DNA from 2 places in the Desulforhabdus amnigena genome. Region 2 is predicted to be linked to the other one. Evidence: riboswitches for the same ligand, from Rfam matches in the RefSeq annotation. Region 2 holds a riboswitch; the other holds the start of a gene.
What was found. A riboswitch is a leader RNA that binds a small molecule or an ion and turns the genes downstream of it on or off. The one in region 2 is predicted to bind thiamine pyrophosphate.

Region 1 (7,653 bases), 1.5 Mb from region 2:
AGCTTGTAGGGCTTTGAAATGGGAATGGCCTTATCCACGCCCGGAAGAGTTTCAAAGTACCTGATATCCCTCTGAATCTTCCCCACCACTCCGAGAATTGTCTCTTCGACCCCTTCGATTTCCTTGATCAGGTAATCTTCCGAACGCAGCATATCCTTGAGTTGCTCTTTTTCTTCCCTGCTGATTCCTTTGCTCAGAACCAAAATCACAGTATGCCTCCTTAATACTTTTTCCGGGTTAAAATAAAAAAAAGCCCCGAGGAGATTCTCCTCGGGGCTTTGGTAAGGATTCCCACCCCGGGCGTTTTTTTCAACCACCCGGGGGAATATCTGACTCTTTAGCTACCAAACCAGGTGGATGGGCCGAAAAAAAAAGAAAAAAAAGCCAAAAAAATACCCGAAGCCGGCATTCTTTGAGATAAACCCACTGATTCTGGAAGCATAATTTGCGGAAAACAAATGACTGGACATAAATTCCCTTTTCGTTGTTTAGTTTAAGTCATAAATGGCTTTTCACATAAAGTCAACAAAAATCCCAATTTCAAAAGAGTCCCGGGAATCCCCGAACCAATCTCTTGTTCCCCGCCTCCCTAAATAAAAGCCTGTCCAAAAATTCGCAGTGCCATCAAAACATCCCCTCAGTTCCCCTGGGCATAGACATCAGAAAATTCCCCTTTCGAGGAGAGCGAGGGGGTAGGTTTTTCAAAATGATAATTGCTGAACAGGGGGTCCCCCGTCATCGAAGAAAATATTCAAAAAAGCCCTTGAATTTTTTTGAATTTGATCGGTGAAGGGTTATGATAATATGTGAAAAAATCGTAACAGTGAGTGCAAGAAATGTAACATAGCAAGGCGGGAACGCTGCATTGAAGTTCACGGGAGAACGATTTTTCAAAGCAAAATATCATGGCATATCTATTGCTCTTTAGGACTGAATACAATACAGAGTTCATTCGGGATGATGTGGGACGTGGATGCAGAGGATTGCTTACAAATTTCAAACTTTCTGAGGAAGACTTCGATTCCCGAATATATTCGGTCAGGACTTTAGGAAATGCCTCTGTCATAGAGCTCGATAAAGGAGCAATATGAAATTTCAATGTATTCGATGCCAAATCACCTGGGGAGAGGGAAACCCGGAAATCGAAGGGTATTCCCACGGATTATGTAAATACTGTTTGAAGGAGGCTCTGACTCCTCTTTACCGAAATAGGCAGACAAAGGAGGGCAACTTCGACTGTTTCGGTAAGGCCTGTGGATTTTGCGATCAATACACCTGCAAGTACCGAGATCTTTGCCTTTCAAACATTTAGAACCTATCCAGAAACCACCTGTGGACTTTGCGACACCCCCCTTGGTCCCCCCTCGAGGGGATTGGCGTCAGGTTAAGAATGTTTTCCTTCCATTCTGAAGACTTACATTTAAATGTGTCCATCAGTTAAATGAGGTCTTCAGAAGGAGGAAAAACAAATGAAGGACAGCCAATTGATTCCTGTTGAAAACATGGACATTAAACTCGATGACGCAACTCTTTTGCTCAAAGCCAAAGAAACTGGCTTCATGAAGCGCATCAGAAAGTTTAATCCATTCGATTTCATAAAGGCTCTCTGCCTTATGACTCTCTACAGCACAGTCAGTCTTGAAGTATTTGCCACAATTCTGGGGTTTGTTGCAGGCTCTTGCATCTCAAAGCAATCCCTCTGGGAGAGGATAACCCCCAAATGTGTTGCTTTTGTGCGCTCAGTGCTCATGTCACTCATGTTTAGAGCATCCAGCCTGGAACCTCTCACAGCCAAAGGGGCATTCAGTCGTTTCAAGAGGGTTCTCCTCCAGGACAGCACTACCATTAACCTGCCCGAGAGTCTGGTTCGTTTCTTCCCCGGCTCAGGTAATCAGACGGGAAAGGTGCAAGCAATCATGAAAATTCAAGTCATCCATGATTTGCTCTCGCAGACTTGCCTTCATTTTGGGTTAAGTGGTTTTAGAAGAAACGATCAGAAAGCCTCTGCCGATATTCTTAACTTTGCCAGGCCAGGGGATCTTGTCATCCGAGATCTTGGCTATTTCGTTCTCAACATATTTAGATTATTTACCCGTCAAGGAATCTACTTCCTTACTCCCTATCAGCATAATGTTAATTATTATACAGAAGATGGAGAAAGACTCGATCTCCTTAAACTTCTCAAAAAACATCCTATTGTGGATACCATGATTGTAGCAGGAGCTACGGAGAGACTGCCGGTTAGACTCGTAGCCTCCCCTGTGCCTGCAAACATTGCCCAGATAAGGCGAAGAAAGCTCCTCAAGAAGGACAGAAGGTCCAATCCTACGAAAGAGCAACTCGAACTCCTTGGATGGGATATATTCCTCAGCAATGTTGGGGAGGATATCTGGGATAGCCTGACTGCATGCAGAATCTATGGCATCCGTTGGAGAATAGAGATTCTCTTTAAAGCATGGAAGAGTCACTTCCACCTCAACTCTTTGCCCCAGAAGGGGAGCAAGAGCTATATCGAGCTTCTTGTCTACTCAAGGCTTGTCTTCATCACTCTCTTTCAGTCTTTCTTTGCAGAATTCAGCGCATATGCTTATGCCACTGAGGGCAAACATCTCAGTCTTTTGAAATTTGCTCAGTTTATCCAAGAACATATCTGGGCTCTTATCCTTTTATTCCACTCATCTCAGATGCCAAATCTTTTCCTTGAACAGCTACTCAGGCATTGTGCCTATGAATCACGTCATGAAAGGAAAAACTACCATGAAAAACTCTCTAATTTCTTAACCTGACGCCAATCCCCTCGAGGGGGGAATTAAAGGGGGGTGTCCGCTGCCGGGGTAGGTTTTCGGATAGGCTCTTAGTACATGCCCACACAAAGGGGTGCACAAAATTCCATCCGTCATTCTCCTGAAGGCGGGAATGACGGACTGGAAATTTATCGCTTATTTGCGTGGAGCTGCACTGAGAAAGAATCGTATATCAATCTGGATTCGCACAAAAGATTTTAAACCTCCTGTATTTCCACTCGAAGCTCCCCGTTTCTCAAGGGATACAAATAACCGGCTTGCGAAAATCCCTACTTTGCACAGTCAGTTAATAACCGGGATCTTTGGGAAGATGTGGTCTCTTCCAGAATGAAGAGTTCGTTTGTCTTTGCGAACTCCAAAAGGAACTTTCCCAAGACGACTTCCTGCGTATGATATTGGAGGATTGCCTCACGTTTAGCCTCTACTTCCCGGGGGAGCAGGGAAAATGAGACCCAATTGGCCTGTTTGTCGGGAAAGTCTTTGGGCGGGGGAGGAAAAGAGCCGTCGCCCGTTTCCTTGCCCGAAGGCCAAGAACCAAAGTGGATCAAAAAGGCAAGCACCTCGGGCTTAATGGAGGGGTTTTTCTTTTGCAGTTCTTTCAATGAATCAAAAAAGAAATGGTATGTCGAACAATGATCAGGATGCATGTCCTCTGGTGGAGTCAAAGCCACCAGGGTAGGCCGAAATTCGATCAGTAAGCGCTTGATCTCTTTCTTTAAGTCTTCTCCATCATAGTCTGTGTGGGGCACGATAATCTCGGATGACGGCGGACGATTTTCTTTGGTGAAAGGAGACGTGTAGACCGTGGGGTCGGAGCGGAACGCCAGGAGCAGCTGACACAGTCCACCGTCCGGAAAACCGAGGAAAGACAGATCCTCCTTCTTTACCCCCAAAATGGCGAGGGCCTTCCTGGCCTCCTCCTCCCGTTCTCTGCCATAGCTGCGAAAGTCCTTCGCTGTTGGATGTGTGACGTGATTCTCACGCTCTACCCCTTCGAGATAGCCGTCCCCGCTTGTCATGAAGACAATTCTGACCTTCCCGCCTGCGCCAAGAACCCGCTGAATCAGCCCCCCTGCTCCAATGGTTTCATCGTCAGGGTGAGGAGAAAAGACCATAAGCCGCGTCTCATGCGAAATAAATGATTCTACCGTTTTGGTTTCCGCTGCATGAGCATGGGGAGCAATAAGCATACAAAGAATAACGACTATCGTCCAAAATTCCTGCCGCACTGCGTGTGACCTCCCAACTTAAAGCCTATCCGCCCCCCCCTGTAGACTTTGTGCCCCCCCTTGGTCCCCCCTCGAGAGGGGAATTGAAGGGGGTGTCCGCTGCCGAGGAAGATTTTCGGATAGGCTCTTAGGTTCTGTTGACATTTGATGAAAGTTCCACATTTTCAGATAGATGCTTGATCTGCCTCGAAGCGCTCCTTTCCGGTGCAATGCCTTATGGATTCGGTCTCTACGAGAACGTTCCGATCTGAAATGTCAACAGCGCCTAGACAATGGGAGAAACCTCATGCCCTTCCGTAAGCCATATCCCTATAAGCTCTGAAACATTGGAACAAAAAATGGTCTGGATGCACAACCTTTTTTTGTCGAATCCTTCCGAACGGCCAAGACAAGCATTAGTTTATATTTGTGAACTCATTTAGAGCCTATTCGAAAATCTATCCTCGGCAAGCGGCCTCCCCTTCCATTTCCCCCCAAGGGGGGAGGACTGAGGGAGTGTTTCAAAGCCCGGAGGAGGCTTCCGGATAGGTCCCTGTTTGCAGAAAAGCAAAACCACTCTTGGCGAGAAAGAATGATTTTTAGCCAAGATTTGATTTTTCGAGATGAATGGAGGAGGTTTCTATGGAATTAGGATCAATTATCCCTATGGCGTCTGAAAAAGGATGCGATTGTTGCGAGACGGGTGACGCAGAAAGAGATAAAAACGGTGAACCTTTTGGATGCGCCCAGAGGAAAATGATTTTTACCCGCAGAGAAGAAGAGGTTTTGAGGCGCATTCGTGAAGCCCGCGAGGAAGCCAAAAGCGTGAAGGCAAAAATCGACTATATCGCGGAACACGAATCCTCCAATATGGAAGCATGGAAAAAAGCCAACAAAAAACTCGAGGAATTGAGACGCCTGCGGTGGGAACTGGAAAAAGAACGCATCGAGGCCGCCCACGAGCGAATGGTCCTCCTGGGACATGCCTGACCGGATTTCATGCCTCTATTTCTTTCCACTTCTTCTTGATATTGGAATCGTTCAAAAGTCCGGAGATATTCTTCTCTCCTCCGGGCTTTTGACAAGAAAAAAGGCTCATGGTTCATAGCTCATGGTTCATGATAACATCGCTTTTCAAAAGCGTTTCCCACTTTCCCTATCGCCTTGCACCTCTTTGTTTTTTTCATTTTTCGTTGAGGCCGTTCCGGTCATGGGGGGGTATTTGAAACAGAGCAGCCGGTCGACTCTCTTTAAGTGCTTTGCAGACATTGATGTCGGCAGCGAAGATCCCGATGAAATCATCTGAGCATGAGGCAGAGAAAGAAAAAGGACAGCGGCAGGTGCTGAAAACCGCACAAGGTCATTGATTTTTGACTTGCAGTCGATTAATTTTATAACCTCTTGAACGTTGATTTGCCCAAGTACTGAAAAACAATTCGATGGCCGGGGGGGTGCTCTCCCAGAGAGAGCTGAGATCATACCCTTGGAACCTGATCCAGATCATACTGGCGGAGGAATCGGCAAACGAGACAGCAATTCTCGGCAGGCCGTTTTTCCGAAACGGCCTTTTTTTATTTCTGGTTCTAATTCTTATGATGGATCTCAGTCTAAGCTACACCTCACTTCGACAGAACCCAAAGAGGAAATCATGCCTACACAACTGGATTACGCAAAAGACGGTGTTGTTACTGAAGAGATGAAGCAGGCAGTCATCGGGGAACCCATTACCGCGGAAGAACTGCGGGAACGGATTGCCCAGGGACATGCGGTGCTTCCCAAAAATATCAATCACTCCTTCCCGATCTTGCGCGCCATTGGCCGAGGTTTGAAAACCAAGGTGAACGCCAACCTGGGAAGCAGCGGCGAATGCTATATGATGGACCTGGAAGACGCGAAACTGAAAGCGGCTTTGAAGGCCAAAACCGACTCCATCATGGATCTTTCCACGGGTGGAAATCTTGGAGGATTGCGGCAATACTTTTTGGAACACTCCACCGTCATGGTCGGGGCGGTCCCCATTTACGCTCTGGCCACGGAAATGGTCTGCAACCATCAGCCTCTTGACAAGATGGATGGAGATCAGCTGCTGAAAAGCATCGAAAAACAGTGCAGGGAAGGTCTGGATTACATCACCGTACACTGCGGCGTGACCCTGGCGTCCGTGAAAAAGCTCGAGAGCTTCGAACGCATCATGCCCTGTGTGAGCCGCGGAGGCTCCATCCACATGCACTGGATGCGTGCCAACCGCAAGGAAAATCCCCTCTACGAAAACTTTGACGATCTGCTGGAAATCGCTCACAAGTACGATGTGACCCTCAGCCTTGGAGACGGTTTCAGGCCTGGGACCATCATGGATGCCACGGATGGAGCTCAGCTGGAGGAGCTGATGATCCTCGGCGAACTGGCCAAACGCGCCCGCGCCCGCGGTGTTCAGACCATGATCGAAGGCCCAGGGCATGTACCTTTCCACCAGATCCAGGCCAACATGCAGCTGCAGAAAAAGCTCTGTGACGGAGCCCCTTTCTATATTCTCGGCCCCTTGCCCACAGACATCGCCGCGGGCTACGACCACATCACCGCAGCCATCGGAGGCGCTTTGGCCGGTTCCGCAGGGGCCGATTTCATCTGTTACGTGACCCCCGCCGAACATTTGGGCCTCCCTAATGCCGATGACGTCTATCAAGGGGTAATGGCTTCACGCATAGCCGCTCACGTGGCGGACATCGCAAAAGGGCTGCCGGGTGCCATGGATGCAGACCGGAGAATCTCAGAAGCACGGCAGAAACTGGATTGGGAAGGAGTGATCCGGGAATCGCTGGATCCCGACCTGGTGAGGGAACGCATCCAGATCACCGAAGACCGGGAAGCTTGCAGCATGTGTGGAAAGCTCTGTGCGGTCAAAATCAGCCGTCTGATTTAGAACCTATCCAGAAACCACCTGTGGACTTTGCGACACCCCCCGTGGTCCCCCCTCGAGGGGGGAATTAAAGGGGGGTATCCGCTGCCGAGGTAGGTTTTCGGATAGGCTCTTAGTTGTTTCTATGAGAAAACGCGGGGTAGCGGTATCCTCATCCGCCTGCCCCGGAATTCGCTTTTTGTGAACCCCTCTCCGAAATTTTCCGCCCCCGGAGTGTCGCTGTTGAAATCCCCGTTTACCGCAGAGGCACACAAAGAGTGCACAGGAATTCTCTAAAAATTCCAAAATCTTCTCCGTGCCCTCCGTGTCTCCGTGGTGAAGAAGAGGGTATTGGAATCCGCCGGCTCCCTCATGACCAAAAAAGCCTTTTCCACCAGGGCCGACCGGCTTTGAGACGTTCCACCTCGAGCTCCAGTTCCCGAATACGCTTTTGAGTATGCTCCAGTTCATAGTCTTTCCATTCCGTTTCGAGCAATATTTCTTTGACTTCCTCTAGCTCCCGGTCTTTCGCTTTGAGCTCCAGTTGCTTCGCTTCGAGATCTCTTTTATATTGTTCAACGAACTCATTCAATTTTCGAAGCTCTCCCAACTCAATGAGGATCTTTTCGTAACGGTCTCTTTCGATCGTCACCACATTCGTTTTTCCATTTGCCTCCTGTCCCGCCATTGATTTTCCTCCATTGAGTATAGCGACAGGGAAAGGGTCGTGATGGATGGTTGAGCG
Region 2 (7,653 bases):
GCCTCGAAAGGGAAAGGAAGGTCGCGGAGAAGCCCGAAGACCTGAAGCCCTATGGCCTGGAGGAACCTTTTCTCAAGGTACGTTTTAAAACCGGGGAGCATTGGTCGGAGATATGGCTTGGAGATAAGAATCCTTCCCAGGACGGCTATTATGCCAGGGTCGATGGACAGCCGGATCTGTTCCTCGTGAGCGAGCAAAACGGAGGGGAACTGAACAAAAGCGCCAATGATCTCAGGAAAAAGAACCTGTTTGCTTTCAAGCCGGAGGATGTGCTGAAGGTTCGGGTGACATGGAACGATGGGAATTCCATCTATGTGGAGCGGGAGTCGGACGGGAGGAGTTGGACCGATCCGGATCGGAAGGATCTCAGGATCAAGCCGGGCAAGGTTCAGAACATGCTGGACCAGATCAGTTGGCTGCGGGCTGAGGATTTTCTGGAAAATGAGCGCACTCGTTTGGAGAGCCACGGTCTGGAGCCCCCAAGGGTGAAGGTCGACCTGCAATTGAAGGAAGATAAACCGGTGGAGTTGCTCCTGAGTGATGTCTTGGAAAAGAATAAGGAATTCGTGGCTGCAGTGAGTTCTCAGCTCGCCGGCGTCGTGGAGGCTCCATCTTCGATTCTCGAAGAGCTTCCCAGGGATCTTCATGCATTGGAAGACCGTTCGCTTCTGGGGTTCCGAAGGGACGAAGTCACCCGCCTTCAATGGCAACTTGGGGAAGTCCGGGGGGATGTGGTTTCTGAGGAGAAGGACAAATGGGCTTTCAAGGAAGGTGACAACCGTCTGAAGACGCTCAAGGAGCCGTGGCGCGTTCAGGGCATCCTGTGGGAGTTGGCCGATGATGAGTACCTGGAAAAGGTCGAGCCCGTCCCCCCCCTGCCTGAAAAAACCTATGGAAAGGTTTCCTTATGGGACAAGGATACAAAAAGGGTCACTTTGAGCTGGCAGAAGATCGAAAAGGAGCATGCCGATTCCGTACTGGTTTGGGTTGAGAGGGATGGGACCCTTGAAGCGGTGAAAATGAAGTCTCCCAAAATATCCACGTTGGAAAAGGATCTTGAACAGCTTGCACCCAAGCCGGAGGGATAGCTCATGAAATGGGGCGGGAGGCTTCCCTTTTGATGGAATTCGCATTTTGAAAAATCTGTAACACCCCCCTGCCCCCCCCTCGACAATAATGTTGTTGACTTAAATACCTGGACAAAAATTTCTTAACATTTTTACATCGTCATACCGGCGAAAGCCGGTATCCAGAAAATGTGCCGTGTGGCTGGATTCCGGCTAAAAGCATGCCGGAATGACGTAATATAACCACCAAAAATGTCAAATAACTTCTGATCAGGTACTTAAGCTCCGATCGTCATTCCGGCGAAAGCATGAATTCAGGAAAATCAATACCTTATGGACTCAGGTTTTCACCGGGGTACATTAAGTCAACAACATTGCCCCCCTTGAGGGGGATGTCGGAAATGCCGATATCATAGATGCATCCAAAACGAGAATTGCTATTCCTTTGGAAAAGCGGGTTGAAAATCCCTCTGTCATGTGGCATAGTAATTTTAATCTCAAGAGAGATTCGAAGAGGAAATGAACTGAGGCTTTGGTTTCATCTTCTTCGATGAGTCTTTTATAAAGACAATTTAAGCAGCCGTTAGGGGTGCTCGGAATTCCGGGCTGAGAAAAACCCTTTAAACCTGATCTGGGTAATGCCAGCGTAGGGAAATGGTTGTGGGTAAGGAAGTTATTCTGAGCTCACTTTTTTGGACCGTTTCCCGTATGGGGAAACGGTCTTTTTTTATGTCGAAAGCAAAGAATGGATTGAGTGAGTCTCAAAGGGAGATGTACCGGCGAAATATCCTCCTGAAAGAGATTGGAGAAGCCGGGCAGCTCAAGCTCCTCCAGAGCCGGGTGCTGGTCATCGGGGCAGGGGGGCTGGGAAGTCCTGCCCTCTTTTATCTTGCAGCATGCGGTGTGGGCGAGATTGGAATTGTGGATGGCGACCGGGTGGAGCGGTCGAACCTCCAGAGGCAGATCCTGCACGGGCACGCAGATCTGGGGAAGGAAAAAACCCTGTCGGCCCTGGAGACTCTCAGCCGCCTGCGAGATGACCTGCGCATCGAACTCTACCCCTTTTGCATTTCCGAGGCGAACATCGACACAATCATTGCCCCCTACGACTTTGTCATTGAAGCTACAGACAACTTCGAATCCAAGTTTCTCATCAACGATGCCTGTGTGAATCAAGGGAAAGCATTTTCCCATGCTGGAATTCTGGAGACGTACGGACAGACCATGACCATCGTTCCCGGCGGCGGTCCCTGTTTTCGATGTGTTTTTGAAGACGTTCCACCGCCTGACGCCGTCAAGGCAGCTCATGAGGCCGGAGTATTGGGGAGCCTTCCAGGTGTGCTGGGTACGATCCAGGCGACGGAAGCCATCAAATACCTTTTGGGGCGCGGCCGTCTCCTGGTGGGCAGGATGCTCACCTGGGATGCGTTTTCCATGGTTTTTAGAGAAGTGAAACTTCCCGGGGATAAACGGTGCCGGGTATGTGAAATGGAACATCAGATGCGTAATTCAACTCAGAAAGGTGGTAAAAATGATGGATAAACCTTTGACCATCGCGGGCCGAACCTTCGGCTCACGACTTTTGATGGGAACAGGGAAGTTTTCCTCGCCCGAGGTCATGAAAAAAGCAATAGACGCTTCGGGTGCCGAAGTGGTGACGGTTGCCTTGAGGCGGGTGGAACTGGACAATCCGCAGGACAATATTTTGAGCGCCATCGATTCCAGCCGTTTCCTTCTCCTTCCCAACACCTCAGGGGCCAGGGATGCCGACGAGGCCGTGAGGTTGGCGCGACTTGCGCGGGCGGCGGGATGTGACCCCTGGATCAAACTGGAGGTAACCCCCGATCCCCATTATCTGCTTCCTGACCCGGTGGAAACCCTCAAGGCTGCAGAAATCCTGGTGAAGGAAGGTTTCGTCGTTCTTCCCTACATCAATGCCGATCCAATACTTGCCAAACGGCTGGAAGAGGTCGGGACGGCCACCATCATGCCTCTTGGTTCCCCCATCGGTTCCAACCGAGGGATCAGAACGAGGGATTCCATTGAGATCATTATAGAAAAGGCAACGGTTCCTGTTGTGGTGGATGCCGGTCTCGGAGCCCCATCTCACGTGGCGGAAGCCATGGAAATGGGGGCGGATGCCGTGCTCGTCAATACGGCTATAGCTGTGGCGAGGGATCCGGAAAGCATGGCGCGCGCTTTCAAAAAGGGAGTCGAGGCGGGGCGTGAAGCCTACCTTGCAGGTTTGGGACGATCCGGCAGGAAGGCCGAGGCCTCCAGTCCATTGACGGGTTTCTTGAGGTGAAACGGCCATGAGCTTTTATGATGAAATAAAAGAGTATGAGTGGGATACCATTCAAAAATCGATTCAGAACAGCACCCGGGAAGATGTGGAAAGGTCCCTTGCGGCCCGGACTCTGGGGCTTGAAGATCTGATCCACCTGCTTTCCCCTGCTGCGGAGTCCTTTCTGGAAGAGATCGCTCAGCGGTCTCACCGCCTGACGGAACAGAGGTTCGGAAAGGTGATCCACCTTTTCGCTCCTTTGTATGTGTCCAACTTCTGCACCAATCGCTGCGTTTACTGTGGGTTCAATGCCGGAAATTCCATTGAGCGCCTGGCTCTCACGGTGGATGAGGCGGTAGAGGAAGCCAGAGTGATCCGTGATCTGGGATTTCGCAATATTCTTCTCGTCTCCGGGGAAGCGCCTCAGATCGTACCCACCGAGTATTTCTCTCAGCTGGTGCAGCGGCTGAGGCCTTTGTTCCCATCTATTTCCATCGAAATATATCCCATGCCCACGGAGGACTACCAGGCCCTCATCGAAAGTGGAGTGGACGGCCTGGTTGTTTTTCAGGAGACCTACAATGAGAAGCTCTACGGCACATTTCATCCCTCCGGGAAGAAGAGCAATTACAGGTGGCGCCTGGAGACTCCGGACCGGGGAGGCGAGGCTGGTTTTCGGCGTATCGGGTTGGGCGCCCTTCTTGGATTGACCGACTGGCGCACGGAGACTTTTTTCCTGGCCCTGCATGGACGGTATCTCCTACGTCGATTCTGGAAATCACACGTCAGCATCTCCTTTCCGCGTCTTCGGCCGGCCGCCGGCGCCTTTGAACCCTCCTATCCCGTTTCCGATCTGGAAATGGTGCAAATGCTCACCGTCCTGCGCCTCTTCCTGCCCGATGCCGGCCTGGTTCTCTCCACCCGGGAAACGGCATTTTTCAGAGACAATCTGATTCCGCTGGGAGTTACGAGCATGAGTGCCGGTTCGCGCACGGAACCGGGTGGATATACACGTGCGGAGCAGGCGGAAGCGCAATTCAAAATCTCAGATGAGCGCCCGCCCGAGGTAGTGGTCGAGGTCATTCGGCAGAAGGGCTATGATCCCGTCTGGAAAGACTGGGATGCGGCTTTTCTGTCGTCTTGAAAAAAGGCGGCTGAATTTCATGGCTTAAAACCTGTCCGATAAACCTTCCTCGGCAGTGGACACCTTCTTTCCATTTCCCCCCTCGAGGGGGGGACTAAGGGGGTGTTTCGAAGTCCATAGAAGGTTTTCGAACAGGTTCTTATGAAAATATCCAAACAGGTCCTGAGAAAACACAAAGAGAAGGGAGAAGTGATCCATACGATGGAAATCTCTGTGAACGGAGAAAAGAAAAACTATCCGGGACCGATGACTGTCGCTGAACTGCTGTGCGAACTGGGGGTCAATCCTCGTGCGGTTGCTGTGGAAAGGAACCTCAACATCGTGGCCCGGGATGACTTTGATAAAGAAATCGTCGGAGAAGGAGACTCCATTGAAGTGATCAGAATGGTGGGAGGGGGCTGAGTGAATCTAAAAGAAAGAAAGGCCATGTTTGAGCAGGTGGACGTTTATCCCGTAACCTGTGAACGACTGTCGGCAGGCAGGTCGAATATTGCGGTGCTGGAAGGCGTGATTGCTGGGGGGGCTCGAATCATCCAGTTGAGAGAAAAGGAATATTCGGCCCGCGACCTCTATCAACTGGCTGTCAAGTTTCGGGAAATGACGCTGGAAGCCGGTCTTCTGCTCATTATCAACAACCATGTGGATATTGCCCTGGCGGTGGATGCGGACGGGGTCCACCTGGGGCAGGACGATCTGCCGCTGCCTGCAGCGAGAAAAATTGCTCCCGAACTCATTATCGGCGCATCGACTCATTCCGTTCAGGAGGCGCAACGGGCTGAACGGGAGGGGGCGGACTATATCAACATCGGCCCTGTCTTCCCGACGAAAACCAAGGAAGGGGTCGATTATTTCCTGGGGCCGGATGCCATTGCCGAAATCAGCTCGAAAGTGGAGGTTCCCTTCACCGTCATGGGGGGGATCAAGGCTTCCAATATGGAACAGGTGCTTCAAAAGGGGGCTCGCCGCATAGCGATGGTTACTGAAATCACGTTGGCGGATGACATTGCGGCTACCGTGAAATCCCTGAGAGAAAAGATTCGGAGTTATTGCTGAGAGCATATTTCAAAACCTCCCTTGCCCTTTTGAGAAGAAGATCGGAGTAGGGGGGCTGGATAGGGGCTTAGATCAGGGTCTTCACCATTTTCATAACATGTTCGGCAATTCCCTGTGAGCAGAGCAGGACTCCGAGAAGCAGCAGGAACAGGGCCATCAGATGCCCCTTGGGGATCCCGGGCAGGTGGACGGGAAGATCTTCCCTGTACCCTCGAGCAGCCAGGGCCAGGGCCAGTTCATCGGCGCGGATGAGGGAACGGCGAAAAAGAGGCAGGACAAAATACTTGGCGCGAAGGATGGGATTTTTCCTCTGATTGGAAAGTCGTGATCTGCCCGCCATGCCGACCTCTTCTGCCTGGTCCAGTATGAGGGGCAGAAAGCGCAAGGTGAGAGTCATCATGAATGCGATGCGCCTAGCCGGCACAAAGGGAAAAGGGTTCAGGAACCAGACGATGGCATCCTGGAGGTCTTTGGGCCGGGTGACGAAGGTGAAGACCGTTGCATAGCAGAGAATGAGAAGCAGCCTCCAGCAGGTGAGCACGGCCAGGTGCAATCCCTTGCTGCTCAGGGGTAGCCAGGAAAAGAGTGGAGGTTCGCTTCCTGGATAGAAAAAAGCCTGCAGGAGGAAAATGATTCCCAGGAAAAAAAGCCAGCCTGTGAGCTCCTTCAGAAGGGCGCGCCAGGGGAGCCCGCCGATCGTCAAAGCAACTGCAAAGAGCGCGGAAAAGAGGGTCAGCGCCAGGGTTCCCATATGAAGGAATCCGATGGTCAGGACCAGAAGGCCCAGGAATTTGCACCGGGCATCCCAACGGTGCAGGAGAGACCGGCCGGGAAAATAATGGAATGCTAATCGGCCAGCCAAGAAACCGCTCGCTTTCCCAGCAGGCTGAAACAGGGGGGACGCACCTTATAGGCGCTGAGTTGTGGAATGATGTCATCTGGGGGGCCGAGGGCTTTCAATTCCCCTTTATAGACGATGGCTATGCGATCCACATGGGCGATGACTTTTTCCACGTCATGAGTGGTCATAACGATGGTATGCCCTTCCTTGTGAAGTTGTACGATTTGTTGTAACACCTGCCGGGTGCCGCTGTAGTCCAGGTTGGCAAAGGGTTCGTCAAAAACGAGGATGTGCGGCTGCATGGCCAGGACTCCCGCGATGGCCACACGCCTTTTTTCGCCTCCTGAAAGAAGATGGCAAGGCTTTTCGGCAACGTGCTCCAGTCCAACCATTTCAAGGGCTGCGGCTACGCGCTGGTTCACCTCCGCTGGAGAGAGCCCCAGGTTTTCAGGACCGAATGCCACATCTTCCTTGACTGTTTCACCCACTATCTGGCTGTCCGCATCCTGAAAAACCATTCCCACCCGCTTGATGACCTCTTTGGGGGATTGTGCGACATGGAATCCGTCCACGTCAACGCTTCCCGAGAAGGGCTTGAGGAGACCGTTCAAATGACGGATGAGAGTCGTCTTGCCGCTGCCGTTGGGGCCGCAGATGAGCAAAAATTCGCCGTCGGGAATGGAGAGACTGATTCCCTTCAGGGCGGCTGTTCCGTCGGGGTAACGGTATTGCAGGTCTTGAATGCGGATCATGCGGAAACGGCTTCCAGTTGGCGATGGAGCACGGGACGAATGGCGCGAGCCAGAATAACGGCCAGAGCGGCTTTGAGGGCGTCTCCCATGAGAAAGGGGAGCATCCCTGCAACCACCGCCTTGTTCCAGCTCATGTCGGTTACGGCTTTGAGCCAGGGGACTCCACAGACATAGACCAGAAGAGAACCTGCGATGACAGCCAGAATGTCATAAGAGGTCCGGCCGGATGCCTTTTCTGAAATCCAGCCCGTGACAAAGGCGCAGAGGGCAAAACCGATGAGATAGCCGCCCGTTGGACCGATAAAATGGGCGACTCCCCCTTTCCCTCCTGTAAAAACCGGCATACCGACGGCTCCCACCAGAAGATAGATCCCGATGCTCGTAAATCCCCACCGGCCTCCCAGAAGAAGGCCTGCCAGCAGAACAAAAAGGTTTTGAAGAACGATGGGAACGGGACCGATGGGAATGGGAATGTAGGCCCCGACGGCGGTCAGAGCTGCAAGAAGTGAAGC

Region 1: another riboswitch for thiamine pyrophosphate. It lies ahead of thiC (phosphomethylpyrimidine synthase ThiC); the one in region 2 lies ahead of QMG16_RS07485 (HesA/MoeB/ThiF family protein).

The regions. Positions count from the first base shown of each region.
Region 1 covers NZ_BSDR01000001.1:3,245,820-3,253,472, forward strand. Annotated here, with positions in the region: gene aroF (3-deoxy-7-phosphoheptulonate synthase) at 1-209, opposite strand, end outside; gene QMG16_RS13830 (IS4 family transposase) at 1,485-2,786, shown strand; gene QMG16_RS13835 (PIG-L deacetylase family protein) at 3,074-3,919, opposite strand; gene QMG16_RS13840 (hypothetical protein) at 4,655-5,002, shown strand; TPP riboswitch at 5,450-5,546, shown strand; gene thiC (phosphomethylpyrimidine synthase ThiC) at 5,661-6,932, shown strand; gene QMG16_RS13850 (PCRF domain-containing protein) at 7,279-7,596, opposite strand.
Region 2 covers NZ_BSDR01000001.1:1,732,554-1,740,206, reverse strand. Annotated here, with positions in the region: gene QMG16_RS07490 (DUF4340 domain-containing protein) at 1-1,088, shown strand, start outside; TPP riboswitch at 1,643-1,737, shown strand; gene QMG16_RS07485 (HesA/MoeB/ThiF family protein) at 1,797-2,609, shown strand; gene QMG16_RS07480 (thiazole synthase) at 2,602-3,372, shown strand; gene thiH (2-iminoacetate synthase ThiH) at 3,380-4,495, shown strand; gene thiS (sulfur carrier protein ThiS) at 4,637-4,897, shown strand; gene thiE (thiamine phosphate synthase) at 4,898-5,548, shown strand; gene QMG16_RS07460 (energy-coupling factor transporter transmembrane component T family protein) at 5,616-6,410, opposite strand; gene QMG16_RS07455 (energy-coupling factor ABC transporter ATP-binding protein) at 6,395-7,141, opposite strand; gene QMG16_RS07450 (biotin transporter BioY) at 7,138-7,653, opposite strand, start outside.